3 regions of the Streptomyces sp. NPDC046909 genome follow, and region 2 is predicted to be linked to each of the others. Evidence: riboswitches for the same ligand, from Rfam matches in the RefSeq annotation. Region 2 holds a riboswitch; each other region holds the start of a gene.
What was found. A riboswitch is a leader RNA that binds a small molecule or an ion and turns the genes downstream of it on or off. The one in region 2 is predicted to bind S-adenosylmethionine.
Positions count from the first base shown of each region.

Region 1: it holds a riboswitch for S-adenosylmethionine, as region 2 does, so the genes downstream of both, thrC (threonine synthase) here and ABZ928_RS33850 (aminotransferase class V-fold PLP-dependent enzyme) in region 2, are expected to answer to the same signal.
Region 3: it holds a riboswitch for S-adenosylmethionine, as region 2 does, so the genes downstream of both, ABZ928_RS21300 (putative leader peptide) here and ABZ928_RS33850 (aminotransferase class V-fold PLP-dependent enzyme) in region 2, are expected to answer to the same signal.

Region 1 covers NZ_JBEYXC010000004.1:599,215-608,851, forward strand. The annotation lists gene ABZ928_RS15755 (cold-shock protein) at 227-430, opposite strand; gene ABZ928_RS15760 (ubiquitin-like small modifier protein 1) at 872-1,147, opposite strand; gene thrC (threonine synthase) at 1,144-2,445, opposite strand; SAM riboswitch class I at 2,463-2,618, opposite strand; gene ABZ928_RS15770 (glucosyl-3-phosphoglycerate synthase) at 2,755-3,699, shown strand; gene ABZ928_RS15775 (trehalose-6-phosphate synthase) at 3,826-5,223, shown strand; gene otsB (trehalose-phosphatase) at 5,228-6,088, opposite strand; gene gatC (Asp-tRNA(Asn)/Glu-tRNA(Gln) amidotransferase subunit GatC) at 6,376-6,672, shown strand; gene gatA (Asp-tRNA(Asn)/Glu-tRNA(Gln) amidotransferase subunit GatA) at 6,678-8,180, shown strand; gene ABZ928_RS15795 (hypothetical protein) at 8,177-8,416, shown strand; gene gatB (Asp-tRNA(Asn)/Glu-tRNA(Gln) amidotransferase subunit GatB) at 8,432-9,637, shown strand, end outside.
Region 2 covers NZ_JBEYXC010000011.1:350,010-359,646, reverse strand. The annotation lists gene ABZ928_RS33875 (heme-copper oxidase subunit III) at 149-769, shown strand; gene ABZ928_RS33870 (c-type cytochrome) at 851-1,660, shown strand; gene ABZ928_RS33865 (Rieske 2Fe-2S domain-containing protein) at 1,657-2,712, shown strand; gene ABZ928_RS33860 (cytochrome bc complex cytochrome b subunit) at 2,709-4,343, shown strand; gene trpD (anthranilate phosphoribosyltransferase) at 4,483-5,547, shown strand; SAM riboswitch class IV at 5,622-5,738, shown strand; gene ABZ928_RS33850 (aminotransferase class V-fold PLP-dependent enzyme) at 5,884-7,245, shown strand; gene ABZ928_RS33845 (serine/threonine-protein kinase) at 7,311-9,467, shown strand; gene ABZ928_RS33840 (Lrp/AsnC ligand binding domain-containing protein) at 9,464-9,637, opposite strand, start outside.
Region 3 covers NZ_JBEYXC010000006.1:127,183-136,819, forward strand. The annotation lists gene ABZ928_RS21270 (alpha/beta hydrolase domain-containing protein) at 1-1,047, opposite strand, end outside; gene ABZ928_RS21275 (LLM class flavin-dependent oxidoreductase) at 1,044-2,072, opposite strand; gene ABZ928_RS21280 (ABC transporter ATP-binding protein) at 2,069-3,748, opposite strand; gene ABZ928_RS21285 (ABC transporter permease) at 3,745-4,665, opposite strand; gene ABZ928_RS21290 (ABC transporter permease) at 4,662-5,621, opposite strand; gene ABZ928_RS21295 (ABC transporter substrate-binding protein) at 5,624-7,243, opposite strand; gene ABZ928_RS21300 (putative leader peptide) at 7,427-7,543, opposite strand; SAM riboswitch class IV at 7,579-7,692, opposite strand; gene ABZ928_RS21305 (DNA alkylation repair protein) at 7,840-8,505, opposite strand; gene ABZ928_RS21310 (SDR family oxidoreductase) at 8,507-9,358, opposite strand.

The sequences.
Region 1 (9,637 bases), on a different contig from region 2:
CGGGCCTCACCGACCCGGTCCTTCGTTGTCACTCTCACCTTCAGAGTGCTAACGCCAATGATTAGCACTCGGCATGGTCGAGTGCAAGCGCCTCTCGGGGATCGACCAGGTCCCGCAGCGGTCCCGGCAGCCCTTACAGGGGTCCGGACAGACCGAAGGGCCCGCACCCCTCACGAGGTGCGAGCCCTTCGGCAGAAGACGCTCGGTGTTCAGTCGGTCGCGCGTATCAAGCGGTGACGCGAACCATGTCGGCCTGCGGGCCCTTCTGGCCCTGCGAGATCTCGAACTCCACCCGCTGGCCCTCTTCCAGGGTGCGGTACCCGTCCATCTGGATCGCGCTGTAGTGGACGAAAACATCCGCACCACCGTCGACCGCGATGAAGCCGTACCCCTTCTCCGCGTTGAACCACTTGACGGTGCCCTGAGCCATGCCTAACTCCCCTATTACTGGCCCTTGCACAGATCCGCACTTCGCGGATCCGGGTCAGACCTCACCCCCCACGGATTGGGGGCGTGCGCCGGAACGCGTCGACCGCGGCTGAATGTATCTGTCCAACTGCCGTCTGCAACAGGTCAATCGGACGAGAATTCTGGACGTGAGGGGTCCGGAATGTAGTGAGAATTCGCCCGAATTCGGGGCAAGTCGGGCCCCATAAAAGGCGCAAAATTCGCAAAAGAACCGCACACTTTGGCTACTTCTCGTCGCACTCGGAGCGAGAACTCATATGCGGCTGGCATGGGGAGCGGAGCAGGTTCCCCAACTGTACCGCGCTCAACCATAGAGAATTGCCCCCTCCGCTTCTCTCACGGAGGGGGCAATTCAATGAACTCTTGGTAATCGACGTTACCCAGGGTAACGATCGACGTCCGGTCAGCCTCCGGCGACCGCCGGGATGATCGAGACACCGGCCCCGTCCGGGGTGGCCGTCTCCAGGCCCTGCTCGAAGCGGACGTCGTCGTCATTGACGTACACGTTGACGAACCGGCGCAGCTTGCCCTGGTCGTCGAGCACGCGTGCGGCGATGCCCGTGTGGTTCTTCTCCAGGTCGGCGATGACGTCGGCGAGGGTGGCACCCTCGGCGGCGACCTCGGCCTGCCCGCCGGTGTAGGTACGCAGGATGGTGGGGATGCGGACGGTCACGCTCATGATGCGAGGCCAGCCTCTCGGAAGGAGTCCAGGTTCGGGCGGATGGTCGCGGTGAGGCCGGTGCCGGCCACCGCGTCCAGGGTCTTGAGGCCGTCGCCGGTGTTCAGCACGACGGTGGTGAGCGTCGGGTCGAGGAGACCGTTCTCGATCAGCTTGCGGGTCACACCCACGGTCACGCCACCGGCCGTCTCGGCGAAGATGCCCTCCGTGCGAGCGAGCAGCTTGATCGCGTCGACGACCTGCTCGTCCGTCACGTCCTCCACCGCACCGCCGGTGCGGCGCGCGATGTCGAGGACGTACGGCCCGTCCGCCGGGTTGCCGATGGCGAGGGACTTGGCGATGGTGTTCGGCTTCTGGGGGCGTACGACGTCGTGGCCCGCCTTGTAGGCGACGGACACCGGCGAGCAGCCCTCCGCCTGCGCCCCGAAGATCTTGTACGGCTTGTCCTCGACGAGCCCCAGCTTGATCAGCTCCTGGAGCCCCTTGTCGATCTTCGTGAGCTGCGAGCCGGAGGCGATCGGCACGACCAGCTGGTCGGGAAGCTTCCAGCCGAGCTGCTCGCAGATCTCGTACGCCAGGGTCTTGGAGCCCTCCGCGTAGTAGGGCCGCAGGTTGACGTTGACGAAGCCCCAGCCCTCGCCGGCCGGGTCGCCGATCAGCTCGGAGCAGAAGCGGTTCACGTCGTCGTAGTTGCCCTCGATGCCGACGAGCTCACCGCCGTAGACGGCGGCCATGACGACCTTGCCCTGCTCCAGGTCGTGCGGGATGAACACGCAGGACCGGAAGCCGGCGCGGGCGGCGGCGGCGCCGACGGCACCGGCCAGGTTGCCGGTGGAGGAGCAGGAGAGGGTGGTGAAGCCGAAGGCGCGGGCCGCCTCCAGGGCCTGGGCGACGACGCGGTCCTTGAAGGAGTGCGTCGGGTTACCGGAGTCGTCCTTCACATACAGTCCGCCGGTCACGCCGAGCTCGCGCGCGAGGTTGTCGGCCTTGACGAGCTGGGTCCAGCCCGGGTTGATGTTGGGCTTGTCGGCCACGTCCGCGGGGACGGGCAGCAGGGGCGCGTAGCGCCAGATGTTCGCGGGTCCCGCCTCGATGCGCTTGCGGAGTTCCTCGGTGTCGTAGGCCGAGAAGTCATAGGCGATCTCGAGCGGGCCGAAACACTCCTCGCACGCGAAGACCGGTCCGAGAGGGACCCGGTGGCCGCACTCACGGCAGCTGAGCGCTGCGGCGGGGCCGAGGTCTACGGTCGTAGCGGTGGTGCTTGCATCGGTGGTGCTTGCAACAGTCTGCGCAGCCATGGAGGCGAGGCCCTTTCTCCTCATCTTCCTCACGACGCATCTCGCCGTGAGACGGATTTGGCACCTTCCCTAGTCGGGAGCCTCGCGGAACGATCAACAATGATCTACGAGTACCGACTGGAGGGTTGCCGGGGCTTCATCGGGCCGTATCCCTCTGCCCCTCTGGATGAGCGGTATGAAGTTGTGAACGTCCGACCATCCAGGACATGCGATGGTCATCCGCGTTGTTCAAGACTGTAACCGACGGCCAGGACAGTTGAGATAGACGTCCGAACGGCGAGATGGATCACACGTGAAGGAGCCGCCTACGTGCTGAACGAAGTCGAGCGCTGGCTGACCACCCGCTCCTGGTCAGTGACCGATCGCCCGCTCCACCAGATCATGGCCGCCAAGCAACGCACGGGGCAGACGGTCAGCGTCGTGCTGCCCGCGCTCAACGAGGAGGAGACGGTCGGCGACATCGTCGCGATCATCCGTCACGACCTCATGCAGCAGGTGCCCCTCGTAGACGAGATCGTCGTCGTCGACTCCGGGTCGACCGACCGTACGGCGCAGGTCGCGGCGGCCGCCGGGGCCACGGTCGTGCACCGCGACGCGATCCTCCCCCGCGTCCCCACCGTCCCCGGCAAGGGCGAGGTGCTGTGGCGCTCACTGCTGGTGACCAGCGGTGACATCGTCTGCTTCATCGACGCCGACCTGAAGGAGTTCTCCTCCGACTTCGTCTCCGGGATCGTGGGCCCGCTGCTCACCGACCCCGCTGTCGACCTGGTCAAGGCCATGTACGACCGCCCACTCGGGAGCGCGGCGGGCCAGGGCGGCCGCGTCACCGAGCTGATGGCCCGCCCGCTGCTGAACATGCACTGGCCGCAGCTGGCCGGCTTCGTCCAGCCGCTCGGCGGCGAGTACGCGGCCCGCAGGTCCCTCCTGGAACAGCTGCCGTTCCCCGTCGGCTACGGCGTGGAGCTGGGCATGCTGGTCGACGCCCTGCACCTGGTCGGCCTCGACGCGCTGGCCCAGGTGGACGTGGGGGTCCGCAAGCACCGCCACCAGGACGGCCAGGCCCTGGGCCGCATGTCCGCCGCGATCTACCGCACCGCCCAGCTCCGCCTGGCCCGCGGCCACCTCATCCGTCCCTCCCTCACCCAGTTCGAACGGGGCGAGGACGGCTTCGAGCCGCGCACCTACTCCGTGGACACGGAGGAACGGCCGCCGATGGCGGAGATCGCGGAGTACGCGTCCCGAAAGGTCGCCTGAAAGGTCGGCTGAGGTCGGCTGGGGTTGGCTGAGGTCGCCTGGCCAGAGCCGCGTTACGGGCTCCGGCGGGCCGTATACACAGAACCGTACGTTTGAGCGTTTACGGGTCGGGCTAGGTTGATCCGTATGGCTTCCACGCAGGCTGCCCAGGGTGCCCGGGTGCTCGTCGCGTCCAACCGCGGCCCGGTCTCGTACGAGGTCCGGGAGGACGGAACGCTGTCCGCCAAGCGCGGGGGCGGCGGGCTGGTCTCCGGTCTCTCCGCGATCGGGTCGGACGCGGACGCGCTGTGGGTGTGCTCGGCGCTGTCCGACGGCGACCGGGAGGCGGTCCGGCGCGGTGCGGGCGAGTCCGGCGTACGGATGCTCGACATCCCGGCGGACGTGCACGCGGACGCGTACAACGGCATCGCGAACTCGGTGCTCTGGTTCGTCCACCACATGCTGTACCAGACCCCGCTGGAGCCGGTCTTCGACGCGGAGTTCCGGCGCCAGTGGGCGTCGTACGAGACGTACAACCGCGCGTTCGCGCAGGCGCTGGCGGAGGAGGCGGTGCAGGGCGCCTCGGTCGTGGTGCAGGACTACCACCTGACGCTGGTGCCCGGGATGCTGCGCGAGCTCCGCCCGGATCTGCGGATCGGCCACTTCTCGCACACACCGTGGGCGCCCCCGGAGTACTTCCGGATGCTGCCGGACGACGTGGCCGAGCAGGTCCTGCGGGGCATGCTCGGCGCGGACCGGCTGGGGTTCCTCACGCGGCGGTGGGCGTCGGCGTTCGAGGCGTGCGCGGCGGACGTCGTCGGCGGGCTCGGGGAGACGCGGGTCGGGGTGCACGGGCTCGGCGCGGACGCGGACTTCCTGCGGAAGCGGTCGCACGAGACCGACGTCGACGAACGGATGACGGCACTGCGCGCGGAGATCGGCGAGGGCCGCCGGGCGATCGTCCGGGTCGACCGGACCGAGCTGTCCAAGAACATCGTGCGCGGGCTGCTGGCCTACCGGCAGCTGCTCGACGACCGTCCCGAGTGGCGGGAGCGCGTGGTGCACGTGGCGTTCGCGTACCCGTCCCGCCAGGACCTGGCGGTCTACCGCGACTACACGGCCGAAGTGCAGCGCCTGGCCGAGGAGATCAACGAGCGGTACGGGACAGCGGGCTGGAAGCCGGTCGTCCTGCACGTCAAGGACGACTTCGCCCGCTCCCTGGCCGCCTACCGCCTCGCCGACGTCGCCCTGGTGAACCCCATCCGCGACGGCATGAACCTCGTCGCCAAGGAGGTACCGGTGGTCTCCGACGAGGGGTGCGTGCTGGTGCTGTCACGGGAGGCCGGGGCGTACGAGGAGCTCGGCGAGGACGCGATCGTCGTCAACCCGTACGACGTGATCGGCACGGCGAACGCGCTGCACGAGGCGCTGACCATGCCGGTGGAGGAACGGGCCGAGCGGACGAAGCGGCTGGCCGCGGCGGCGACGGCGTTGCCGCCGGCCCAGTGGTTCCTGGAGCAGCTGCACGCGCTGGACAGCGACTGATGTCTCAGTCCAGCTGACCCGCGAGCGCCCGCAACAGCCGTACGACCCCTTCCGGACCGTCGACGATCAGATCCGCCCGCTCCGCCAGCTCGGTGACCTCCTCGCTGCCGCTGCACACCAGTAGGCCGGGGACGCCGTCGGAGCGGAGTTTGTCGACCGCCGTGTACGCGGGGAGGTCGCCCAGGTCGTCGCCGGCGTAGAGGACGGCCTCGGCGCCCAGTTCGCGGACGTGGTCGAGGAGGGCCACGCCCTTGTCCATGCCGGGCGGGCGGAGTTCGAGGACCAGGCGGCCCGGTTCGACGATGAGCCCGTTGCGGGTGGCGAGGTCGGTGAGCGGTTCACGCAGGGCCTCGAACGCGGCCTGGGGATCGGCGGCGCGGCGGGTGTGAACGGCCAGCGCCCGCCCCTTCTCCTCGACCCACGCGCCCTGCCCGGCACCGGTCCGGTCGAGCAGCCCGGGCAGTTCGGCACGGGCCCGGGCGACGCCGGGGTGGGGCGGCGGGGCGGTGATCTCGCCGGTGGCGGCGTCCCAGCGTTCCGCGCCGTAGTGGCCGAGGATGACGAGGTGGTCGAGGCCGGGGATCCCGTCGAACCCGCCGAGCCGTACGGCGACGGCGGGCGGGCGTCCGGTGATCACCGCGACGGAGGCGATCTTCGGGGCGAGCGCGGCGAGTACGGCTGCCGCCTCGGGGTGCGCGCGGGCCTGCTCGGGGTCCGGGACGATCGGCGAGAGCGTGCCGTCGAAGTCGAGCGCGACGACGGTCTTGCCGGGCCGTTCGAGAATGGCCCGCAGTCCGTCGCGACCGGCCTGAGTGGCGGGGGTCGGCAGGGAGTCGTCATCGGCGGCGTGCTGGTGGCTGCCCATGTGAGGACCCTATCGATGTCTCGCCCCCGCCGCCCCTACCCGTCCCATCACTGGGGGCTGCCGCCCCCAGACCCCCGCTATCGGCCCTGAAGGGGCCTCGTCCTCAAACGCCGGACGGGCTGAAAAACCCAGCCCCTCCGGCGTTTGAGGAGCGGGGTCTGGGGCGGAGCCCCAGAAGGACGGGACGGGTAGGGGCGGCGGGGGCGAGGAAACCGCGTAACCGACACCGGCCCCCGCCCCATAGGATTGGCCCCAAACCACACGCACTCACCCCAGAGGATCGCTGCATGCCTGGCATCACGCGCGAGGAGGTCGCCCACCTCGCCCGGCTGGCGCGTCTGGAGCTGAAGCCCGAAGAGCTCGAGCACTTCGCGGGACAGCTGGACGACATCATCGGCGCGGTCGCACGCGTCAGTGAGGTCGCCGACCAAGACGTACCGCCGACCTCGCACCCGCTCCCGCTGACGAACGTCATGCGGGCGGACGAGGTCCGTCCGTCGCTCACCCCCGAGCAGGCGCTCTCCGGCGCCCCGGCCCAGGAGCAGCAGCGTTTCAAGGTGCCGCAGATCCTGGGGGAGGACTAATCGCCATGACGGACAACGTCAACATCATCAAGCTGACCGCCGCCGAGACCGCCGCGAAGATCGCCTCCGGCGAGCTCACGGCCGTGCAGGTCGCCGAGGCCCACCTGGCCCGTATCGAGGCCGTCGACGAGAAGGTGCACGCCTTCCTGCACGTCGACCGCGAGGGCGCGCTGGCCCAGGCCCGTGCCGTCGACGAGAAGCGGGAGCGCGGCGAGAAGCTCGGCCCGCTCGCCGGCGTTCCGCTCGCGCTGAAGGACATCTTCACCACCGAGGGCATCCCGACCACGGTCGGCTCGAAGATCCTCGAAGGCTGGATCCCGCCGTACGACGCGACCCTCACCAAGAAGCTGAAGGCCGCCGACGTCGTCATCCTCGGCAAGACCAACATGGACGAGTTCGCCATGGGGTCCAGCACCGAGAACAGCGCGTACGGACCCACCGGCAACCCGTGGGACCTCACCCGCATCCCCGGCGGCTCCGGCGGCGGTTCCTCCGCCGCGCTCGCCGCGCACATGGCGCCCCTCGCCATCGGCACCGACACCGGCGGTTCCATCCGCCAGCCGGCCGCCGTCACGGGCACGGTCGGCGTCAAGCCGACGTACGGCGCGGTCTCCCGCTACGGCATGGTCGCCTTCTCCAGCTCCCTCGACCAGGGCGGGCCCTGCGCCCGTACGGTCCTGGACGCGGCGCTCCTCCACGAGGTGATCGCCGGGCACGACCCGCTGGACTCCACGTCCATCGACGCGCCCGTCCCGCCGGTCGTCGAGGCCGCCCGCAACGGCAGCGTCGAGGGCATGCGCGTCGGCGTGGTCAAGCAGTTCCGCGGTGAGGGCTACCAGGCCGGTGTCATCCAGCGCTTCGACGAGTCCGTCGCCCTCCTCAAGGAGCTGGGCGCCGAGATCGTCGAGCTGGACTGCCCGTCCTTCGACCGCGCGCTGTCGGCGTACTACCTGATCGCGCCCTCCGAGTGTTCGTCCAACCTCGCCCGCTTCGACGGCCTGCGCTACGGCCTCCGTACCGGCGACGACGGCACCCACTCGGCCGAGGAGGTCACCTCCCTCACCCGTGAGGCGGGCTTCGGCCCCGAGGTGAAGCGCCGGATCATGCTCGGCACGTACGCGCTGAGCTCCGGCTACTACGACGCGTACTACGGCAGCGCCCAGAAGGTCCGTACGCTCATCACGCGCGACTTCGAGAAGGCGTTCGAGCAGGTGGATGTGATCGTCTCCCCGACGACCCCGACCACCGCCTTCCCGATCGGCGAGCGTGCCGACGACCCGATGGCGATGTACCTCGCGGACCTCTGCACCATCCCGACCAACCTCGCGGGCAACTCGGCCATGTCGCTCCCGTGCGGTCTGGCGCCCGAGGACAACCTCCCGGTCGGTCTCCAGATCATCGCCCCGGCGCTGAAGGACGACCGGCTGTACAAGGTCGGCGCCGCCGTCGAGGCCGCCTTCGTGGAAAAGTGGGGGCACCCGCTCCTGGAGGAGGCACCGTCGCTGTGAGCAAGCTGACCAAGGCGAAGGACTTCAAGAAGTCCAAGTCCGGTACGTACCTGTCGATGGCCACCACCGCGTTCGGCGCGCTCGGTGTCGCCAAGCAGATCAAGAAGGCCCGTGCCGAGCAGGACACGCTCCGGCTGGTCGACGCCACCGTCTCCGCGGTCGCGATCGTCACCGGCCTCGCCATCCTGTACCGCGAACTGAAGCGGCTGGGCGACGACGACGTCCTGCTGGGCTGAGAGGGAATTTCCACCGTGACCACCACGACCGACCTGGTGTCGTACGAGGACGCACTCGCGTCGTACGACCCCGTCATGGGCCTTGAGGTCCATGTCGAACTCGGCACCAAGACCAAGATGTTCTGCGGCTGTTCGACCGAGCTCGGTCAGGACGCCAACACGCAGACCTGCCCCGTCTGCCTCGGCCTGCCCGGCGCGCTCCCGGTCGTCAACGCGACCGGCGTCGAGTCGGCGATCAAGATCGGTCTCGCGCTGAACTGCGAGATCGCCGAGTGGTGCCGCTTCGCCCGGAAGAACTACTTCTATCCGGACATGCCGAAGAACTTCCAGACCTCCCAGTACGACGAGCCGATCGCCTTCAACGGCTACCTCGACGTACAGCTGGAGGACGGCGAGACCTTCCGCGTGGAGATCGAGCGCGCCCACATGGAGGAGGACACCGGCAAGTCGACGCACGTCGGCGGCGCCACCGGCCGTATCCACGGCGCGTCCCACTCCCTCCTCGACTACAACCGCGCCGGCATCCCGCTCATCGAGATCGTCACCAAGCCGATCGAGGGCGCCGGCGAACGCGCTCCCGAGGTCGCGAAGGCGTACGTCCGTGAGCTGCGCGAGGTCATCAAGGCGCTCGGCGTCTCCGAGGCCCGTATGGAGATGGGCCAGATGCGCTGCGACGTGAACCTGTCGCTGCGCCCGCACGGCCGCGAGAAGTTCGGCACGCGTTCCGAGACGAAGAACGTCAACTCACTGCGTTCCGTGGAGCGTGCGGCCCGCTTCGAGATCCAGCGGCATGCCGCGGTGCTCAGCAGTGGCGGCACGATCATCCAGGAGACCCGGCACTTCCACGAGGACACGGGGTCCACGACTTCGGGCCGTGTGAAGGAGGAGGCCGAGGACTACCGGTACTTCCCGGAGCCGGACCTGGTCCCCGTGGCGCCCTCGCGTGAGTGGGTCGAGGAGATCCGCGCCGGTCTGCCCGAGCTGCCGCTGGCCCGTCGTAACCGGCTCCTCGCGGAGTGGGGCATCTCGGCCGTCGACATGCAGGCGATCCTCAACGCCGGTGCGCTGGACCCGATCGTCGCCACGATCGACGCCGGTGCCGACGCGGCCTCCGCCCGTAAGTGGTGGATGGGCGAACTCGCCCGCAGCGCCAACGAGTCCGGCACGTCGCTGGACGAGCTGGCCATCACGCCGGTGCAGGTCGCCCGCGTCTCCGAGCTC
Region 2 (9,637 bases):
GGGTACCGATGCGGCGGATGCTACTCCCTTGAACACCCCGTCAACACCCGCTTGAACACCCCCGCGATGGGCCATACGGGCAGTACACACGTGCCGAACACTCCGAACGGCACCCCCCGGAGTGAGGGCGGGATAAGCGACCGACATAATGTCGGTCGTGGCGACAGCAACGACAGTAGAAACCGGGCACGCGCACCCGTCGGTCAACCGGCCGAACCTCACCAGCGTCGGAACCATCATCTGGCTGAGTTCCGAGCTGATGTTCTTCGCGGCCCTCTTCGCGATGTACTTCACCCTGCGATCGGTGACCGGTCCGGATCACTGGAAGGAAATGGCCGAGAGCCTGAACTTCCCGTTCTCCGCGACCAACACCACGATCCTGGTGCTCTCCTCCCTCACCTGCCAGCTCGGCGTGTTCGCCGCCGAGCGCGGTGATGTGAAGAAGCTCCGGATGTGGTTCATCGTCACCTTCGTGATGGGTGCGATCTTCATCGGCGGTCAGGTGTTCGAGTACACCGAGCTGGTCAAGAAGGACGGGCTCTCGCTCTCCTCCGACCCGTACGGCTCGGTCTTCTACCTGACCACCGGGTTCCACGGCATGCACGTGACGGGTGGCCTCATTGCCTTCCTGTTCGTTCTCGGCCGCACCTACGCGGCCAAGAGGTTCACTCACGAGCAGGCGACCGCCGCCATCGTCGTGTCCTACTACTGGCACTTCGTCGATGTCGTCTGGATCGGTCTCTTCGCCACGATCTACATGATCAAGTAGCCGGAGCCCGAACCCACGCGCGTTCTCGAAACGCACATTCCAGAAGCATCGACGCAGAAGATCCTGACACCGGGGTAATCCGTGAAAAAGCTCTCCGCACGACGACGCCATCCGCTGGCGGCGGTCGTCGTCCTACTCCTCGCGCTGGCGGCCACTGGGGGGCTGTACGCCGCGTTCGCACCCGCGAGCAAGGCGCAGGCCGATGAGACCGCCCAGTCCCTCACCATCGAGGAGGGCAAGAAGCTCTACGCCGTAGGCTGCGCAAGCTGCCACGGCACCGGTGGTCAGGGCACCACCGACGGCCCGAGCCTGGTGGGTGTGGGCGCCGCGGCCGTCGACTTCCAGGTCGGCACCGGCCGTATGCCGGCCCAGCAGCCGGGCGCGCAGGTCCCGAAGAAGAAGGTCATCTACACGCAGGCCGAGATCGACCAGCTCGCCGCGTACATCTCCTCGCTCGGCGCCGGCCCGGCCGTCCCGACGAAGAACGACTACAGCCCTGAGGGCGCGGACATCGCCAAGGGTGGCGAGCTGTTCCGCACCAACTGCGCGCAGTGCCACAACTTCACCGGCAAGGGCGGTGCGCTCACGCACGGCAAGTACGCGCCGTCGCTGGAGGGTGTCGACCCGAAGCACATCTACGAGGCCATGCAGACCGGCCCGCAGAACATGCCGTCGTTCCCCGACAGCACGCTGTCGGAGCAGAACAAGAAGGACATCATCGCGTACCTCGACGCGGTCAACGGTGACGACACCGAGAGCCCCGGCGGTCTTGAGCTGGGCGGTCTCGGTCCGGTCAGCGAGGGCCTGTTCGCCTGGATCTTCGGACTCGGCGCGCTGATCGCGGTCGCCGTCTGGGTCGCCGCTCGGACCGCAAAGGCCAAGAAGTCATGAGTAGCCAAGACATTCCAGAAGAGAACCTGCCCGCTGAGCAGGACGCGCACGGTGCGGTAAGCGTCGCGGACGAGAAGGACCCCTTCGCCGACCCCGGTCTGCCGCCCCACGAGCACCGAGTCCAGGACATCGACGAGCGGGCCGCCAAGCGGTCCGAGCGTGCGGTCGCCATGCTGTTCACGCTGTCGATGCTGGCCACGGTCGGCTTCATCGCCTCGTATGTGGCGGTCCCGCACGACAAGTCGATCTTCGTGTTCCCGATCGGTCACATCAACGCGCTGAACTTCGCGTTGGGCCTGACCCTCGGCATCGCGCTCTTCTCGATCGGCGCGGGCGCGGTCCACTGGGCCCGCACCCTGATGTCCGACGAGGAGGTCGCCGACGAGCGGCACCCGATCGAGGCGTCCCCCGAGGTCCGTGCGAAGGTCCACGCGGACTTCAAGCAGGGCGCCAAGGAGTCGGCGCTCGGCCGCCGCAAGCTGATCCGCAACACGATGTTCGGCGCGCTGGCCCTGTTCCCGCTCTCCGGCGTCATGCTGCTGCGCGACCTCGGCCCGCTCCCCGGCACCAAGCTCCGCCACACCATGTGGCGCAAGGGGCTCCAGCTCGTCAACATGAACACCAACGAGCCGCTGCGTCCCGAGGACGTCGCGGTCGGGTCGCTCACCTTCGCCAAGCCCGAGGGCCTGGAGGAGCACGACGAGAACTTCCAGACCGAGATCGCCAAGGCGGCCCTGATGATCGTCCGGCTCCAGCCGGACAACATCAAGGACAAGCGCGAGCTCGAGTGGTCGCACGAGGGCATCGTCGCGTTCTCGAAGATCTGCACCCACGTGGGCTGCCCGATCTCGCTGTACGAGCAGCAGACACACCACGTGCTGTGCCCCTGCCACCAGTCCACCTTCGACCTCTCCGACGGTGCCCGAGTGATCTTCGGCCCCGCCGGTCACGCTCTGCCGCAGCTGCGCATCAGCGTGAACGACGAGGGCTACCTCGAGGCGCAGGGCGACTTCGAAGAGCCTGTCGGTCCTGCCTTCTGGGAGCGCGGATGAGCACCAACGCCAACACTGCGGAGCGGCGCGGCAAAGCGCCCGCCGGCGAGCGAGTCGCCGACTGGGCCGACGGCCGCCTGGGGATCTACTCCCTGGCCAAGGCCAACATGCGCAAGATCTTCCCCGACCACTGGTCGTTCATGCTGGGCGAAGTGTGCATGTACAGCTTCATCATCATCATCCTCACGGGTGTGTATCTGACGCTGTTCTTCCACCCGTCGATGAACGAGGTGGAGTACCACGGCAGCTACGTCCCGCTCCAGGGACAGCTGATGTCCGAGGCGTTCAACTCGACCATGCACATCTCCTTCGATGTGCGCGGTGGTCTGCTGATCCGGCAGATCCACCACTGGGCGGCGCTGATCTTCCTCGCCGGCATGTTCGTGCACATGATGCGCGTGTTCTTCACGGGTGCGTTCCGCAAGCCGCGTGAGGTCAACTGGCTGTTCGGCTTCCTGCTGTTCGTCCTGGGCATGTTCACCGGCTTCACCGGCTACTCGCTCCCGGACGACCTGCTCTCCGGCACCGGTGTCCGCTTCATGGAGGGCGCGATCCTGTCCGTGCCGATCGTCGGCACGTACCTGTCGTTCTTCCTCTTCGGCGGCGAGTTCCCGGGCGGCGACTTCGTGGCCCGCTTCTACTCGGTCCACATCCTGCTGCTGCCGGGCATCATGCTCGGCCTGATGGTGGCGCACCTGATCCTGGTCTTCTACCACAAGCACACGCAGTTCGCGGGCCCCGGAAAGACCAACAACAACGTGGTCGGCATGCCGCTGCTGCCGGTCTACATGGCCAAGGCCGGAGGCTTCTTCTTCCTGGTCTTCGGTGTCATCGCGGCCATCTCGGCGATCGCCTCGATCAACCCGATCTGGGCCATGGGCCCCTACCGTCCGGACCAGGTCTCCACGGGCGCCCAGCCCGACTGGTACATGGGCTTCTCCGAGGGCCTGATCCGTGTCATGCCGGGCTGGGAGATCAACCTCTGGGGTCACACGCTCGTCCTGGGCGTGTTCATCCCGCTGATGATCTTCCCGCTGGTCCTGGTCGCGATCGCGGTCTACCCGTTCATCGAGTCCTGGGTCACCGGCGACAAGCGCGAGCACCACATCCTGGACCGCCCGCGCAACGCGCCGACGCGTACCGCCTTCGGTGTCGCGTGGATCAGCTGGTACATGGTGCTGCTCATCGGTGGTGGAAACGACCTCTGGGCCACGCACTTCCACCTGTCGATCAACTCGATCACCTGGTTCGTCCGGGTCGCGTTCTTCGTCGTGCCGGTGCTGGCGTTCGTCATCACCAAGCGGATCTGCCTCGGCCTCCAGCGCCGCGACAAGGACAAGGTGCTGCACGGCCGCGAGTCCGGCATCATCAAGCGCCTGCCGCACGGTGAGTTCATCGAGGTGCACGAGCCGCTCAGCCAGGACGCGCTGCACACGCTCACCGCGCACGAGCAGTACGAGCCGGTCGCGATCGGCGCCACGGTCGACGAGAACGGTGTCGAGCGCAAGGTGACGGGTTCCGAGAAGCTGCGCGCCAAGCTGAGCAAGGCGTACTACGGCGAGGACTCCCAGATCCCCAAGCCGACCGTCGAGGAGTACAAGGAGATCACGAGCGGCCACGGCCACCACTGATCACCAGCGTCGCCACACGCGGTGGAAGGGCCCCCGTCCGGTCTTCGGACGGGGGCCCTTCGCCGTGTCCTGAGCTGGATAGGGTGGGCTCACACTGTTGGTGAACGCCTTTCTTCTTACGACACTCAGGAGCGGCCTTATGAGCGCTGTGACCCCCGCTGGAGGCGACACCGCGGCGGGCCGTTCCTGGCCCGAGGTACTGAACGCCCTGCTGTACGGCCGTGACCAGAGCGCCGATGCCACGGCCTGGGCGATGGACCAGATCATGCGGGGCGAGGCGACCGACGCGCAGATCGCCGGGTTCGTGGTGGCGCTGCGGGCCAAGGGCGAGACGGTGGAGGAGATCACCGGGCTCGTGCGGGCGATGTACGAGCACGCCAATGTGATCGAGGTGTCCGGGCAGACCGTCGACATCGTCGGCACCGGCGGCGACGGCGCGAAGACGGTGAACATCTCCACGATGTCCTCGCTCGTCGTGGCCGGCACCGGCGCGAAGGTCGTCAAGCACGGCAACCGGGCGGCCTCCTCGGCGTCGGGTTCCTCGGACGTGCTGGAGAAGCTCGGCGTCAACCTCGACCTGACCCCGAAGCGGGTCGCCGAGGTGGCCGAGGAGGCCGGCATCACCTTCTGCTTCGCCATCAAGTTCCACCCGGCGCTGCGTCACGCGGGCGCCGCCCGCGGCCAGTTGGGCATCCGCACGGTGTTCAACGCCCTTGGCCCGCTGACCAACCCGGCGAAGGTCAAGGCGCAGGCGGTGGGTGTCGCCGACCCGCTGATGGCGCCGATCGTCGCCGGTGTCTTCGCCGAGCGCGGCAACTCCTCCCTGGTGTTCCGCGGCGACGACGGCCTCGACGAGCTGACGACGACGGCCACCTCGCACGTCTGGATCGTGCGGGACGGCAAGGTCACCGAGGAGAGCTTCGACCCGCGCGACGTCGGCATCGAGCTGGTCCCGGTGGAGGCGCTGCGGGGCGGCGACCCGGCGCACAACGCCGAGGTCGCCCGACGGCTGCTCGACGGTGAGACGGGCCCGGTCCGGGACGCCGTCCTGCTGAACTCGGCGGCCGCCCTCGTCGCCCTGCATCCGACCGGCGCCCCGCTCGCCGAGCAGCTGCGGGCCGGGATGGCGAAGGCCGCGGAGTCGATCGACTCGGGCGCGGCGAAGCGGACGCTGGAGCGCTGGGTCGCGGCCAGCAACAAGTAGCCGTACCGATGGTCGTCCCGCGATCCGGACACGGGTTGCGGGGCGACGATCACATCGCGTACGTTCCTGTACCAGGTCATGAGTGACAGTCATGAGGCCCCGGCCGACTGTCCGGCAACCCTCCGTCCGTGGCGGGGTGCCCCGGGTGAAGACCAGGCCGTAGGCAGCGAGGTCTACGGCAAGCGCGGGCCCCTCTCGAAACCAGGGGTCCTGGTCGTTCGAGGGAGTCTTCCGTGAGCAAGCGAATGCGATAGGGCTGCCGAGCCCCGCCTCCGCGCACCCTTTTCCTCTTCTCCGCATGCCCTGCTTCGGCATGCCCTCTCACGGGAGTTCCCCATGTCTGTCTCCACCGCTGCCGCCGCCCAGACCATTTGTGCCCAGCTGCCCGTTCTGGGCCGGGATGTCACCGTCCCGCTCGTCACGGGTGGCGAGGTCACCTACGCGGCCCTCGACTACGCGGCCAGCGCCCCCGCTCTCCAGCGCGTCTGGGACGACGTGGCGGCGTACGCGCCCTACTACGGCAGCGTGCACCGCGGCGCCGGCTACCTCTCGCAGCTGTCGACCGACCTCTTCGAGAACGCCCGCAAGACCGTCGCCGAGTTCCTGGACTGCCGCGTCGACGACCAGCTGGTCTTCACCCGCTCGACGACGGACTCCCTCAACCTGCTCGCGCGGGCCCTCCCCGCCGACTGCCAGGTGTTCGTCTTCGAGACCGAGCACCACGCGAGCCTGCTCCCCTGGAAGGACGCCCGGGTCACCTACCTCAACGCCCCGCGCACCCCGGAGCAGGCCGTCGAGACCCTGGAGAAGGCCCTCGCCGACCGTGACCCGTACGGCCCCGCCCTGGTCTGCGTGACCGGCGCCTCCAATGTCACCGGCGAGCTGTGGCCGGTGCGCGAGCTGGCCGCCGCCGCCCACGCGCACGGCGCCCGGATCGTGCTGGACGCCGCCCAGCTGGCCCCGCACCACCCGGTCTCCGTGCGGGACCTCGACGTCGACTGGGTCGCATTCTCCGGGCACAAGCTGTACGCCCCCTTCGGCTCCGGCGTCCTCGCGGGCCGCGCCGACTGGCTCCGGGCCGCCGACCCCTACCTCGCGGGCGGTGGCGCCAGCCGCAAGGTCACGCGGCGCGAGGACGGCGGTGTGGACGTGGAGTGGCACGAGAGCGCGGCCCGCCACGAGGCCGGCTCCCCGAACGTGATCGGCGCCTACTCCATCGCCTCGGCCTGCAAGGCGCTCACCGAGGCCGGTTTCGACACCCTGGTCGCCCGCGAGCAGCACCTGATCGAGACGGTGAAGGCCGGTCTCGCCGAGGTCCCCGAGGTCCGGATCCTCTCCCTCTTCGGCGACGACGCCCCGCGCGTCGGCGTGATCTCCTTCGTCGTCGAGGGCTGGAACAGCTCCCACTTCGCCGCCGCCCTCTCCGCCGAGTACGGCATCGGTGTCCGCGACGGCCTCTTCTGCGCCCACCCCCTCGTCCGCACCCTCCTCGGCAGCGACCCGCAGACCCAGGGCGAGTGCGGTGCCCCGGAGGCCGCGCCCGGCGAGAAGTCGCTCAACGCGATCCGGGTCAGCTTCGGCGCGGGCACCCCCGACGAGCACGTCGAGCGTTTTGTGACCGCCGTGAAGGAGCTCGTCAGGGACGGGGCGAAGTGGCGGTACCGCACGGAGGACGGCCGTTGCGTCCCGGCCGTCTGAGCGGCTGACGGGCCTGCGTATACGCTGCCCCCGCGGCATGTTCACGTTCGACGGGGGAGCAGGAAGTGCAGGCGCTGCGCGCGACGGACCCACGCAGGATCGGCCCGTACGAGGTACGGGGACGGCTCGGCTCGGGCGGCATGGGCGAGGTCTACCTCGCCGAGTCGCGGACCGGGCTGCGGCTCGCGGTGAAGGTGGTGCGCTCCGAGTACGCCACCGACCGCACCTTCCGGGCCCGGTTCCGGCAGGAGGTGCGGGCCGCGCAGACCGTCGGCGGGACGGGGACGTACACCGCGCGCGTGGTCGACGCCGACCCGGAGGGCGAACACCCGTGGATGGCCACGGAGTTCGTGGAGGGGCCGAACCTGCGCGACGCCGTCCTCGACGGCGGGGCGCTGCCCGAGCGGGCGGTGCGGGTGCTGGGCGCCGCGCTGGGGGAGGCGCTGGGCGCGATCCACGGGCGCGGCCTGGTGCACCGGGACCTGAAGCCCTCCAACATCCTGCTGGCCCCTGACGGCCCCCGCGTCATCGATTTCGGGATCGTACGGGCCCTGGAGGCCACGGCGATGACCCGCACGGGCGCGATCGTCGGCTCGGTCGGCTATGTCTCGCCCGAGCAGATCCGCAACGGCGGCCAGGTCGGTCCGCCGAGCGACGTCTTCTCCCTGGGCGCGGTGCTGGCGTACGCGGCGAGCGGCCGTGAGCCCTTCGGCGAGGGGCAGGACTCGGTGATCCTGCTGCGCATCCTGACCCGGGACTTCGACCTGACCGGCATACCGAAGGAACTGCTGTCGCTGGTGGAGGAGTGCCTGAGGGACGAGCCGGGGGAGCGGCCGACGCCGAAGGACGTCGTCGCGGCCATGGGCGGTGCCCCGGACGGCGGTCTGCGTCCGGGCTGGTTCACCGCCGGGGGCCCGGAGACCGTGGCTTCCCAGGGTGGCGAACTCTGGCTTCCGGAGCGGGAGTCGGGGGAGCGGGAGAGCCGGGTCGAGTATGTGGCGCCGGTGGTGGTGACGGAGACGGCGGTGCCCGAGGTGCCGTCGACTCCGGCGCGGCCGTCGCGGCGCGGGCTGCTGCGCCTCGCCGCGGGCGGGGCCGCGGTCGCCGCCGTCGGGGGAGCGGGCGGCTGGTGGTGGCTCGGGCGGTCGGACGAAGGGGCCGGTACCGAGGGGAAGAGCGGGAGCGCGAGCTCGCCGGGGAGGACCGTCGCGCGGAAGGCGTCCGTGGGCTGGACGTACGAGGACGCCGGCCCGCCGAGGGTGGCCGGGGGTGCCCTCGGGGCGCTGTCCGCCGACGGCCGGACGCTGTACTTCGCCGGGGACGACGGGACGCTGCGGGCCCTGGTCAGCGACGGCGAGGAACGCTGGAAGGCGTCCCTCTTCAAGGGGGCGTCCTTCGTCACCAGGCCGGTCGTCACGGCCGACGGGATCTTCGTCGCCGCGGTCAACGAGGCCGCGGGCGAAACGGGCCGGCTCATCGCGGTGAGCGCCGACGGCGAGGAGATGTGGACGCGGGATCTGCCGAGTCCGTTCTTCCAGCAGCCCGCGGTGTTCGGGGGCCATGTCGTCGTAGGGTCCGCGAAGGGCACGTTCGACGGTCCGGGTGTCGTGCAGGCGTACGACGGCCGGGGCAAGGTGCGCTGGGACGCGGCGGTGGGCGGCGCGCCGCACGAGGAACTCGTCGTGGCCGGCGACGTCCTCTACGTGCCCTGCTACGACAACCACCTCTACGGGGTCCGCGAGGGCGGTGCCGCGGAGTTCGACGCCAAGATGGACGGTGATGTGGGACGGCCCGCCGTCAGCAGTGACACCGTGGTCGTGAGCACCGGGAACCAAGCCGCCGAGTTGTTCGGGCTGGATCTGGCGGGCCGTCTGAACTGGCGGGAGCCGGACCTCGAAGGTTCCTACGTCCCGGCGAACGCGGACGCCTTCGCCTTCCTGGGGGTGACCAACTTGGGGGCGGTGCTCAAGGCGATCACGGCGCGCGGGGACGTGGTCTGGTCGCACGGAGGGGGTGGGGCCTTCTCCGACCCGGTGCTCGTGGACTCCACGGTGTACGTGCGTACCGACACCGAGGTCCACGCCCTCGACCTGAAGGGCAAGGTGCTCTGGGAGGCCGAGGTGGGCCCCGACCCGGGCGTCCTGCTGACCCCCGTCGTCCACGGCCGCCGTGTCTACGCCGGCACGAACAAGGGCATCGCCGCCCTGGACGTCAGCGGTTAGCTGTCGAGGCCGATCGCGAACGCCGCTTCCAGGTCGTGCTGGGAGTACGTGCGGAACGCGACGTGCGTGTCCGTCGCCTCCACGCCCGGGATCTTGCTGATGCTGCCGGGGATGACCTCGGCCAGGTCCTCGTGCTGCTTGACGCGGACCATGGCGATCAGGTCGTAGGT
Region 3 (9,637 bases), on a different contig from region 2:
ACTCAGGTGGTCCTCGTACTGCTGGCCGCCCGGGACCGTCAGATTGGTGAACCGCTCGATGCCCAGCCGGCCGGCCCCGGAGACGTGCGGGAGCAGCCCGTCGAAGACTCGGCGGCCTTCGAGGTCCTCGTTGAATCCGAGGTGGATGAAGTCACGGATCGCGCGTCCGGTCTGCGAACGCCCCCAGCCATAGGCGTAGTTGACGGGCCCGACCGGTGCGGTGGGGTCGTGGCGCAGATGGCTCACCAGATCGCGGACCGCCGCCAGGCCCAGCCCCAGGACGAGCGGTCCCTCGGCCTCGTAGGTGAGTTCGTAGATCCAGCCGGGCCGGAAACCGTCGTCGAGGTGCAGGTCGTACCGGCTCGGTACGAGGGCCGTGGACACGCCTCTGAGATCGTTGCCGCCGCCCTGCAACCGGGCGAACCGCCACGTCCCGGCGGGGAGTTCGTCCGGCGTGCTGTGCGCGTACCGCCGCCGGGTGAGGCGCGCGCTGTGCACGCCCCGCTCGCTCACCGGAGAGGAGCGGGTGCTCGACCACCGGGACAGCGGCAGGGAGGCGGTGGGCTCCTCGACGATGAACTCGGCCGTCGTCAGGCCCCGTACGGGCTGGCCGTCCCGCCGTGCCACCGGCAGATCCAGCAGCAGCCGTCCGTCACCGGGCAGCAGATCGCCCTGCCAGGCGCCGAAGACGACCGTGTACCCACGGCGCAGCAGATAGCCGTTCCCGGCGTCGGCGAGTGTGCGGGGCCGGTTGGTGTGCGGGGCGTCGCAGAAGTACTGCACGGCCCGCTTGTTGCCCCGGTTGCCCCAGTCGAAGAACAGCCGACGGCGCCCGCCGTCGACCGGCCGCAGGATCTCGACGTCACCGCGGAAACGGACCCTGCCGTCGCTGTCGAGCGGGGCGAGGTCCAGGTCGGGGATCCCGGGCGTCTTCGGGTCCACGGAGTAGTGCGCGGTCGCGGTCACGACCTCGTACGCCCCACCGCCCTCGAAACGGTGGCCGCCGGCGAACGGCTCCGTCGTGCGCACCTCCAGCCGGACACTCATCGAACCGCCTCCAGCGCGGGCCGCCAGCCCAACTCCGGTGCCACCAGGTGCCGTACGTCGTGCAGTATCTGCTCGTACTCCTCCCGGTGGAACTCGTACGGAAGCTCCAGACGCAGCTCGGACACCTCGGCGAGGACCGGGTCGGCGGTCAGCTGCTCCAGGATCTGCTCCGCGGTCCCGACGACGTCCGGGGCGAACAGGGTGCGCTTGGGGCCCTGGGGCGAGAGGGTGCGGTCGTGACGGGCGGCCGCGTAGGCGCGGTAGCGGGCCCGGGTCGCCGCGTCGGCGCTGTCGAGCGGGACGATCACCCGGCCCAGGGCCACGCGGGCCGGACGGTCGCCGGAGAGGGCGCCACGGTACGCGGACAGGAGGTTCAGCTGGGCCGTGCCGAAGTCGTCGGTGCCCTCGCCGGTGACGATGTTGCCGGACAGCAGACCGAGGCCGTTCTCGGCGGCCCAGCGGACCGAGCGCAGACTGCCGCCGCCGTACCAAATGCGGTGCGCCAGGCCGGGGTTGTGCGGTTGCAGACGAGGACGCTGGACATTGCCCGGCGAGTGGATGACCGCGTCGGGGGCGCCGAGGAAGTCGCCGCGCAGGTTGTCGACGACGCGGGCGATCCTGCCGTACGACAGGTCGAAGCCCCGCCAGTCCCCGTCGTGCACCAGGTCGCCGAGCAGGTCGGCGTGCGGCATCCCGGTGCTGAAACCGATCTGGAGGCGGCCACGCGAGAGTACGTCGGCCAGGGCGAGGTCCTCGGCCAGCCGGAACGGGTTCTCGTAGCCGATGGGGATGACCGCGGTGCCGAGCTCGATCCGCTCGGTGCGCTGACCGGCCGCGGCCAGGAACACGGCCGCCGAGCCGACCCCGTGTTCGAGGTGGCGCTGCCGGATCCAGGCGCCGTCGTAGCCGAGCCGTTCGCCGTACTCGAAGAGCCCGAGGGTCTCCTCCAGGCCCGGGTAGGGGTCGTCGTCGGCGAAGTTGCCGGGGGTGAGGAAGGCCAGTGAGGTGAGGGAGGGAGTGCTCATGCGGGTCCTCGGCTCGTGACGGTCTCCGCGACGCTGCCGCCGGGGATCGCCGCGAGCAGCTCGCGGGTGTACGCGTGGCGGGGAGCGGCGAACAACTCCTCGGGCGGGCCCGTCTCGACGACCTGTCCGGACCGCATGACGGCGACCTGATGGGCGATCTGGCGTACGACGGCCAGGTCGTGGGAGATGAACAGGTACGCCACCCCGGTGTCCGCCTGCAACTCGGCCAGCAGATCGAGTACTTGGGCCTGCACCGACACGTCGAGCGCGGAGACGGGCTCGTCGCACACCACCAGGTCGGGGGAGAGGGCGAGGGCACGGGCGATGGCCACGCGCTGGCGCTGGCCGCCCGACAGCTCCGCCGGCCGGCGCTCCAGGGTCGCGGCGGGCAGTGCGACCCGGTCGAGGAGTTCGCGGGCGCGGTCGAGGCGGGTGGTGCGGTCGCCCACCGTGAACGCCCGCAGCGGCTCGGTGATCACCTCTCCGATGGAGAAGCGCGGGTCGAGGGAGGCGTACGGGTTCTGGTAGATGAGCTGGGCGCGGCGGCGCAGCTCTCTGGCCCGGGCGCCCTTGGCGGTGGTGACGTCGGTGCCGTCGAACAGGACCTGTCCGGAGGTCGGGTCGGTGAGGCGGAGGACCAGGCGGGCGGTGGTGGACTTGCCCGAGCCGGATTCGCCGACCAGGGCGAGGGTCTGCCCGCGCCGCAGGGTGAGGCTGACGTCGTCGACCGCGCGCAGGGTACGGGCTTCGCCGTTGGCGCGCGGGAGCCTGAACTCCTTGACCAGGTTGCGGACTTCGAGCAGCGGGGCGCTGTCCGGCGCGGGGGAGGCCGGAGTGCGGGGACGGGCTGTGGTGAGGCTCGGGGCGCTGGCCAACAACCGTCGGGTGTACTCGTGTTGGGGGTCGGCCAGGACGGTACGGGTCTCGCCCGCCTCCACCACCCTGCCCTGCTCCATGACCACCAGGCGCTGCGAGCGGTCGGCGGCCACCCCCAGATCGTGGGTGACGAGCAGGATCGCCGTGCCCAACTCCTCGGTGAGGTGCTGGAGATGGTCGAGGATGACACGCTGCACGGTGACGTCGAGGGCGCTGGTCGGCTCGTCGGCGATGATGAGGCGGGGTTTCGCGGCGATGGCGACGGCGATCAGGGCGCGCTGCCGCATACCGCCCGACAGTTCGTGCGGGTACTGCCGGGCGCGGACCGCCGCGTCGGGCAGCCCGGCCCGGTCCAGGACGTCGATCGCCTCGGCGGCGGCCGTACGGCGGGTCGCGAGGCCGTGGATGCGCAGCACCTCGGCGACCTGTTCGCCGATCCGCTTGACCGGGTTGAGCGAGACCGTCGGATCCTGCGGGACCAGGCCGATCTGCGCGCCGCGCACGGTGCGCAGCTCCGCCTCCGACAGGGTGGCGAGGTCGTGCCGTCCGAAGCGGACCGTGCCCGCGTCGATGGTGCCGTTCGCCGCCAGCAGCCGGGTGACGGCGTGGGCGGTCGTGCTCTTGCCGGAGCCGGACTCGCCCACCACGGCGGTGACCTGACCCGGCCGGACGTCGAGGTCCACGCCGCGTACCGCCGGGACCGTGCCGCCGCGGGTGCGGTACGACACGGACAGGCCGCGGATCTCCAGCAGGGGTGTGGTCACGTCGTCGCCGTTCTCGAGTTCCTGTGTCGTCGTCATCGCCGTGACCATTCGCCGTCCAGCGCCCGCGCGATGCGGTTGGTGGCCAGCACGGTCGCGGCGATCGCCAGGCCGGGCAGCGCGGTCAACCACCAGGCGTTGGCGAGGTAGTTGCGGCCGTCGGAGATCAACGTCCCCCATTCCGGGGCGGGCGGCGGCGCGCCGTAGCCGAGGAAGCTGAGCGCCGACACGGCCAGGATCGAGGCGCCGAAGTCCAGCGTGGCCAGGACGATCACCGGCCCGGCGGCGTTGGGCAGGACGTGCCGTCCCAGCACCGAGTACCAGCGGGCCCCGCTGGCGCGCGACGCCTCCACGAACACCGCCTGCCGCACCCGCAGCACCTCTGCGCGGGCCACCCGGGCGAAGGAGGCGACGCTGGCGATACCGACGGCGACCGCCACCTTCACCGTGCCGTATCCGAGCGCGGTGACGAGGGCCAGGGACAGGAACAGCGCGGGGATGGCGAGGAGGACGTCGACGAAGCGCATCAGCACGTCGTCCACCCAGCGGCCCACGAAACCGGCGACCACCCCGAGCAGACCGCCCACCACGAACGCGACCAGGACCGCGATCAGGGTCGCCTTGAGGGAGAGCTGGGCGCCGTGGACCACGCGGGAGAAGACGTCGCGGCCCAGTTCGTCCGTGCCGAACCAGTGACTGCCGCTCGGGCCGCGGAAGTTCTCGGACGGCACCCCCTTCAGCGGGTCCTGGGAGGTGAACAGGTCCGGCCAGAACGAGGCCAGCACCACCAGGACCAGGACGGCGGCCGACAGCAGCAGACCGGGGCGGCGCAGCAGGAACCGCAGTACCTCCCGGGTGCCGGACCGGCGGCCCGGAGCCTCGGTGGGTTCCGTCTCGACCGGCCGGGCCAGGCCGAGGGCGGCCTCGGCCTGGTCGTCGACAAGGCTCTGACTCATGCGAAGCTCGCCTTCCTGTCCGAGGCGACCACGATCCGCGGGTCGAGCAGCGGATAGACGAGGTCGATGACCAGGTTCGTCACCACGAAGATCAGCGCACCGAACACCACCACCCCCTGGACCAGCGGGATGTCCTGCGCGGTGACCGCCGCCGCGGTGACCCGGCCCAGACCGTCGCGCGAGAACACCGTCTCGACGACCACCGAACCGGCGACCAGCTGCCCGACCAGCAGCCCCACGACCGTCAGCGCGGGCAGCGAGGCGTTGCGCAGCGCGTGCCGCAGATGCACCCGCCAGCGGCCGGCCCCCTTGGCGCGCGCGGTCTCCACATACGCCTGGTCCAGCGCGGTGAGCAGACTCTTGGCGAGCACCTGGGCGACCTGCGCCCCGGTCGGCACCGCCAGCGTCAGGGCGGGCAGCACCAGCCCCTTCAGCCCGTCGTTGCCGAACGCCGGGAACCAGCGCAACCGGAAGGAGAACGTCTCCACCAGCAGCAGCCCCACCCAGAACGTCGGCACCGACACCCCCAGCGGGGGCAGCGACAGCAGCAGCTGCCGCAGCCAGCGCCGGGAGGTGTAGGTCGCCAGCACCGCCAGACCCCCGCCGAGGACCACCGCGAGCAGCAGCGCCGCGCTGGTCAGCTGGAGGGTCTGGGGCAGCGCGTCGGCCAGCGTCGAGGTGACCGGGCGGCCGGTGGACACCGAGTCGCCGAAGTCCCCGCGCACCGCCCGGCCGAGATAGTCGGCGTACTGCACCAGGACCGGCTTGTCGAAGCCGTACTCGTGGCGCAGGGCGGCGAGCTGTTTCGGATCGACCTGGCCCGAGTCCAGTCCGGCACTGGCCATCGCGGTGACCGGGTCGCCCGGCAGATAGTCGAGGACCAGGAACGACACCGTGTAGGCCGCCCAGAGCACCCCCACCGCCTGGGCGAGCCGTTTGATCACATAGCGGCGCACGGCTAGCCGATCCAGGTGTCGTGCAGCTGGATCCGGCTGGAGGCGTCGAAGTTCAGGTCGTGCACCTTGGTCGAGACACCCAGCTGGGTCTGGAGCTCCACCACCGGCGCGTAGTAGGCGTTCTGGACGATCAGCTCCTGTGCCACGCCGACCAGTCGCTCACGCTTCCCGGCGTCCGTGGTCGCGGCCTGCGCGGTCAGCGTGGTGTCGAGGCTGCCCGCCGGTACGCGGTAGAAGTTGGCCAGCTTGGTGGAGAAGGAGCTGCGCAGGATGTCCGGGTCGGCACGGGTGACGTTGCCCCAGGCCGCGTCGTAGTCGCCGGACTGCAACTTCGGCGCCAGCTGGGTGACCTGGACCTGCTGGAGCGTGATCTCGACGCCCACGTCCTTGAGTTGCTGCTGTATCAGCTCCAACGCGGGCTGGTTGGTGGCCGAGTTGGGGATCCAGGTGACGGTCAGGGCGAGCTTCTTGCCGTCCTTCGTGCGGATGCCGTCGCTGCCGGGCTTCCAACCGGCGGAGTCCAGCAGGGACTTCGCCTTGGCCGCGTCGAAGGCCAGGTCCGAGGAGAGGTCCGTGTAGTCGGGTGTGGTGTGGGCGAGGATGCTGGTGGCCGCCTGGGTGCCGGTCGGGAAGACGGTGTCGGCGATCTGCTCGCGGTCGATGGCGAACAGGATCGCCTGGCGCACCTTGGCGTCCTTGAGGACCGGCCGCGAGTTGTTGAGCCCGAGGCCGAACACCACACCGGGGTTGGCGCGCCGCTGAAGGGTGACCTGGCCGCCCTTGAGCGCCGCCTCGTTGGCCTTGCCGACGCTGGCGATCGCGTCCACCTGCCCGGACTGGAGACTGCCGGCCCGAACGCCCGCCTCCGGTACGACCTTGAACACCAGCTTGTCCAGGTAGGCCTCGCCTGTCTTGGACCACCGCGAGGAGCCCCAGGCGTAGCCGGTGCGCTTGGCCAGCGTGATCGACTGGTTCTGCACGTACTGCTTCAGAACGAAGGGCCCGGAGCCGACGATCCCGTCACTGCACTTCTGCTGCGGGGTCTTCTTCACGCTCGCCGATGACTCGATGCCCAGCGAGTGCGTCGAAGTGGCTTGCAGGAACTGGGCGTTGGGCTCCTTGAAGGTCACCTTAACGGTGAGCGGGTCGACCACGGTGGTGCTCTCGACTCCGCTCAAGTAGCCCTGGGCCAGCGTCGCGAGGGCGCCGAGCTTCGGTACCGCGTCGAAGTTGTCCTTCACCACCTGCGCGGTCAGCTCGGACCCGTCGCTGAAAGTGACGCCGGACCGGAGATGGAAGGTGAACGTCTTGGTGTCGGCGCTGATGTCCCAGCTCTTCGCCAGCCACGGCACGATCTTGCCGGTCTTGGGGTCCTGGTCGGTCAGGGAGTCCACGGTCTGACGTACCGAGTAGATGGTGTCGTTGCTGGCGACCTGCTGCGGATCCACGCAGCCGGCGTCCGAACCCACCGCGAAGGTCAGGGTGCCGCCGGACTTCGGCTTGCCACCGCCGGCGCCGGAGTCGTCGGTGCCCGACCCGCAGGCGGTCAGCAGCACGCTGGTGGTGAGCAGGGCGGTGAGCGCCGCCCATCGGGGGGTTCTGAAAACCGGGAGAGCTGTCACGGAGGGGTTTCTCCTACTCGTGTCACCAGACATGGGGGTGCCGTACGAGGCACGGCCATGCCCGGGTGAAGGACGGCACCGAGAGGGCCGGTGGCGCGGAAAGGTGTGGGGAAAGGAAGGGAGAAGGGGAGCAGGGGCGCACCGCGGCCGGTGACGGACGTCAGCTGACGGCGGGCGGACTCGTCAGGCCGGACAGAGGCAGCTGGTCGAGCGCTTCAGATCGATGTGGCGCCGGCGCGAGAGCCGGGAGAACGCGGTGGCGTCGCCGAAGGAGACAGCCGGATCGACGTACTGCCGCATACCGGTCCCCCCTCATCTCCGGCCCCGTTCCCGGGGCCACGCGCTTGCGGGAATCGTCGATGATCCCGCCGGGCTTTCACCTGGAGCACCCCACCGCGCGGGAGGGTTGCCGGTCAGCGAGCCAGGGCTTGACGCTGACACTCAATGCCGATCGCGATGCTACGGAGCCGAATTGACGTACGTCAATGCCGTACTGGTGTGGCCTGGGCGGGAAGGCGGTGCCGTCTCACGTGCCGGGACGCGGGCGGCCGTACCCCGGGCCGTACCCCGCTCCGTGGTCCGCGCATCCATGGCGGCTAGCGCTGCCGCCGCACCATCTCGCTGATCCAGACGGGTGCGAACGGAGACGTGCAACCCGGGGGCGTCGGATAGTCCTTGAGCACTCCCAGGCGCTCACCGATGCCGATGGCACGAGCGCGGTGCTCGGCGTGGTCGATGCCGATCTGGGCCAGGCAGTGGTTCATCGCCCATTGGAGGCGGTCCGGGGCCTCCTTCATCTCCGCCTCGATGACGTCGAGCAGCCCGGCGAGGTCGAGTCCCTGAGGCTTCTTGGCCACGCGTTCGGTGGTCAGGGCCCACCCCGCGCTCGCGACGACGGGATCCGCATCGGCGGACCACGCCAGTCGCAGTTCCTCCGCGTGCGGGCTCTTCTTCACGACGTAGTTCACGAGCCAGTCGTGCACCTTGGGGGTGCGTGCCGCACGCAGCATGACGTCCAGCTCGTCACGGCTGAACGCCTTCGGGCGGCAGATCAGCAGCGCCAGCAGCCGGGCCGCGCTGTCCCCCGTCTCCCAGAGCTGCACGGCGAGTTCCTGCTGGGCCCGCAGCCGCTTCGCGAGCGCGCGCAGCTTCCCGAGGTTCACCCCGTGATCGTCACCGTGCCGCTCGTTGACCGCTCGCGTCTTCGCGTCCTCCAGGCCTGCCAGCGCGGCCATCACCTCGGCCACCGTCGCCTCGGCCATCTCAGCCTCCCGTCATGCCACGGATGACATCGGCGAGCGGAGTGGCGGGGTGGCCGGTCAGCCGGGCCACCGCGTCGCTCACACCGTCCAGCTCGCCCGCCGCGATGGCCGTGTACGTCGACACCCAGGCGTCGAGCTGCCACGGCGGGGCGCCGTAGGAGGCACGCGAGGCGTACGCCTCCTCGACCGTCTCGGGGTGGTAGGTGACCGTACGGCCCCGCACCTCGGTCAGAACGGCCGCCGCCTCCGCCAGCGACAGCGACTCGGGCCCCGTCAGGTCGTACGTGGCACCGGCGTGCTCGCCCGGCCGGGCCAGGACCGCGGCGGCGGCGTCCGCGATGTCGTCCTGGGAGACGAAAGCGGCCCGCCCCTGCCCGGCCGGACCACGGATGACACCGTCCGCGCCGGCCAGGTCGGGCACGAACTCGGCGTAGAGGTTGTCCCGCAGGAACGTGCACGCCAGCCCGCTGGCCCGGATGTGCTCCTCCGTGTGGAAGTGGTCCCGGGCGAGCGTGAACGTCGCGTCGGGGGCCGCGCCGAAGAAGGAGACGTACACGACATGCCGTACGCCCGCCTCGACGGCGGCGTCCACGAAGGCCTTGTGATGGGCGAGCCGGTCGACGCTCTCCGACGCGGAGACCATGAGGAGCGTCTCCGCGCCGGTGAGGCCGTGCACGACGGCGTCGTGATCGTCGTAACTGCCACGGACGGCCGTGGCGCCGGGCAGCCGCGGCGCCCGCTCGGGACTGCGCACCAACAGCCGTTGCGGCACGCCCTCCTCGGCCAGCCGACGGGCGACACGCCCGCCGAGACGTCCGGTGGCTCCGGTGACGACCACAGCCGGCTCGGGCATGATCCAGTCACTTCCTTCGCAGATCGTCGGAGTGCGTCAAGCTACTCCCCGGACTTTGCCGTCAGCGGGACGCCCCGCGCGACCGGCGTGCCGAAATCCGGTGTGCCGTCCGCGTACGGGTCGCGTGGCGTCGCCGTGACCACGGCCCGGGCCGGATCGGCGGTCCGGACCCGGTAGTCGGTCGTGGCGGGGTCGAAGTCCGCGACGGGCCGTCGTGAAGGGCTGCCGCGAGTACGAGGGGGATGGTTGGTGTGTCAGCACTCGGACAGTGCGGTGTCG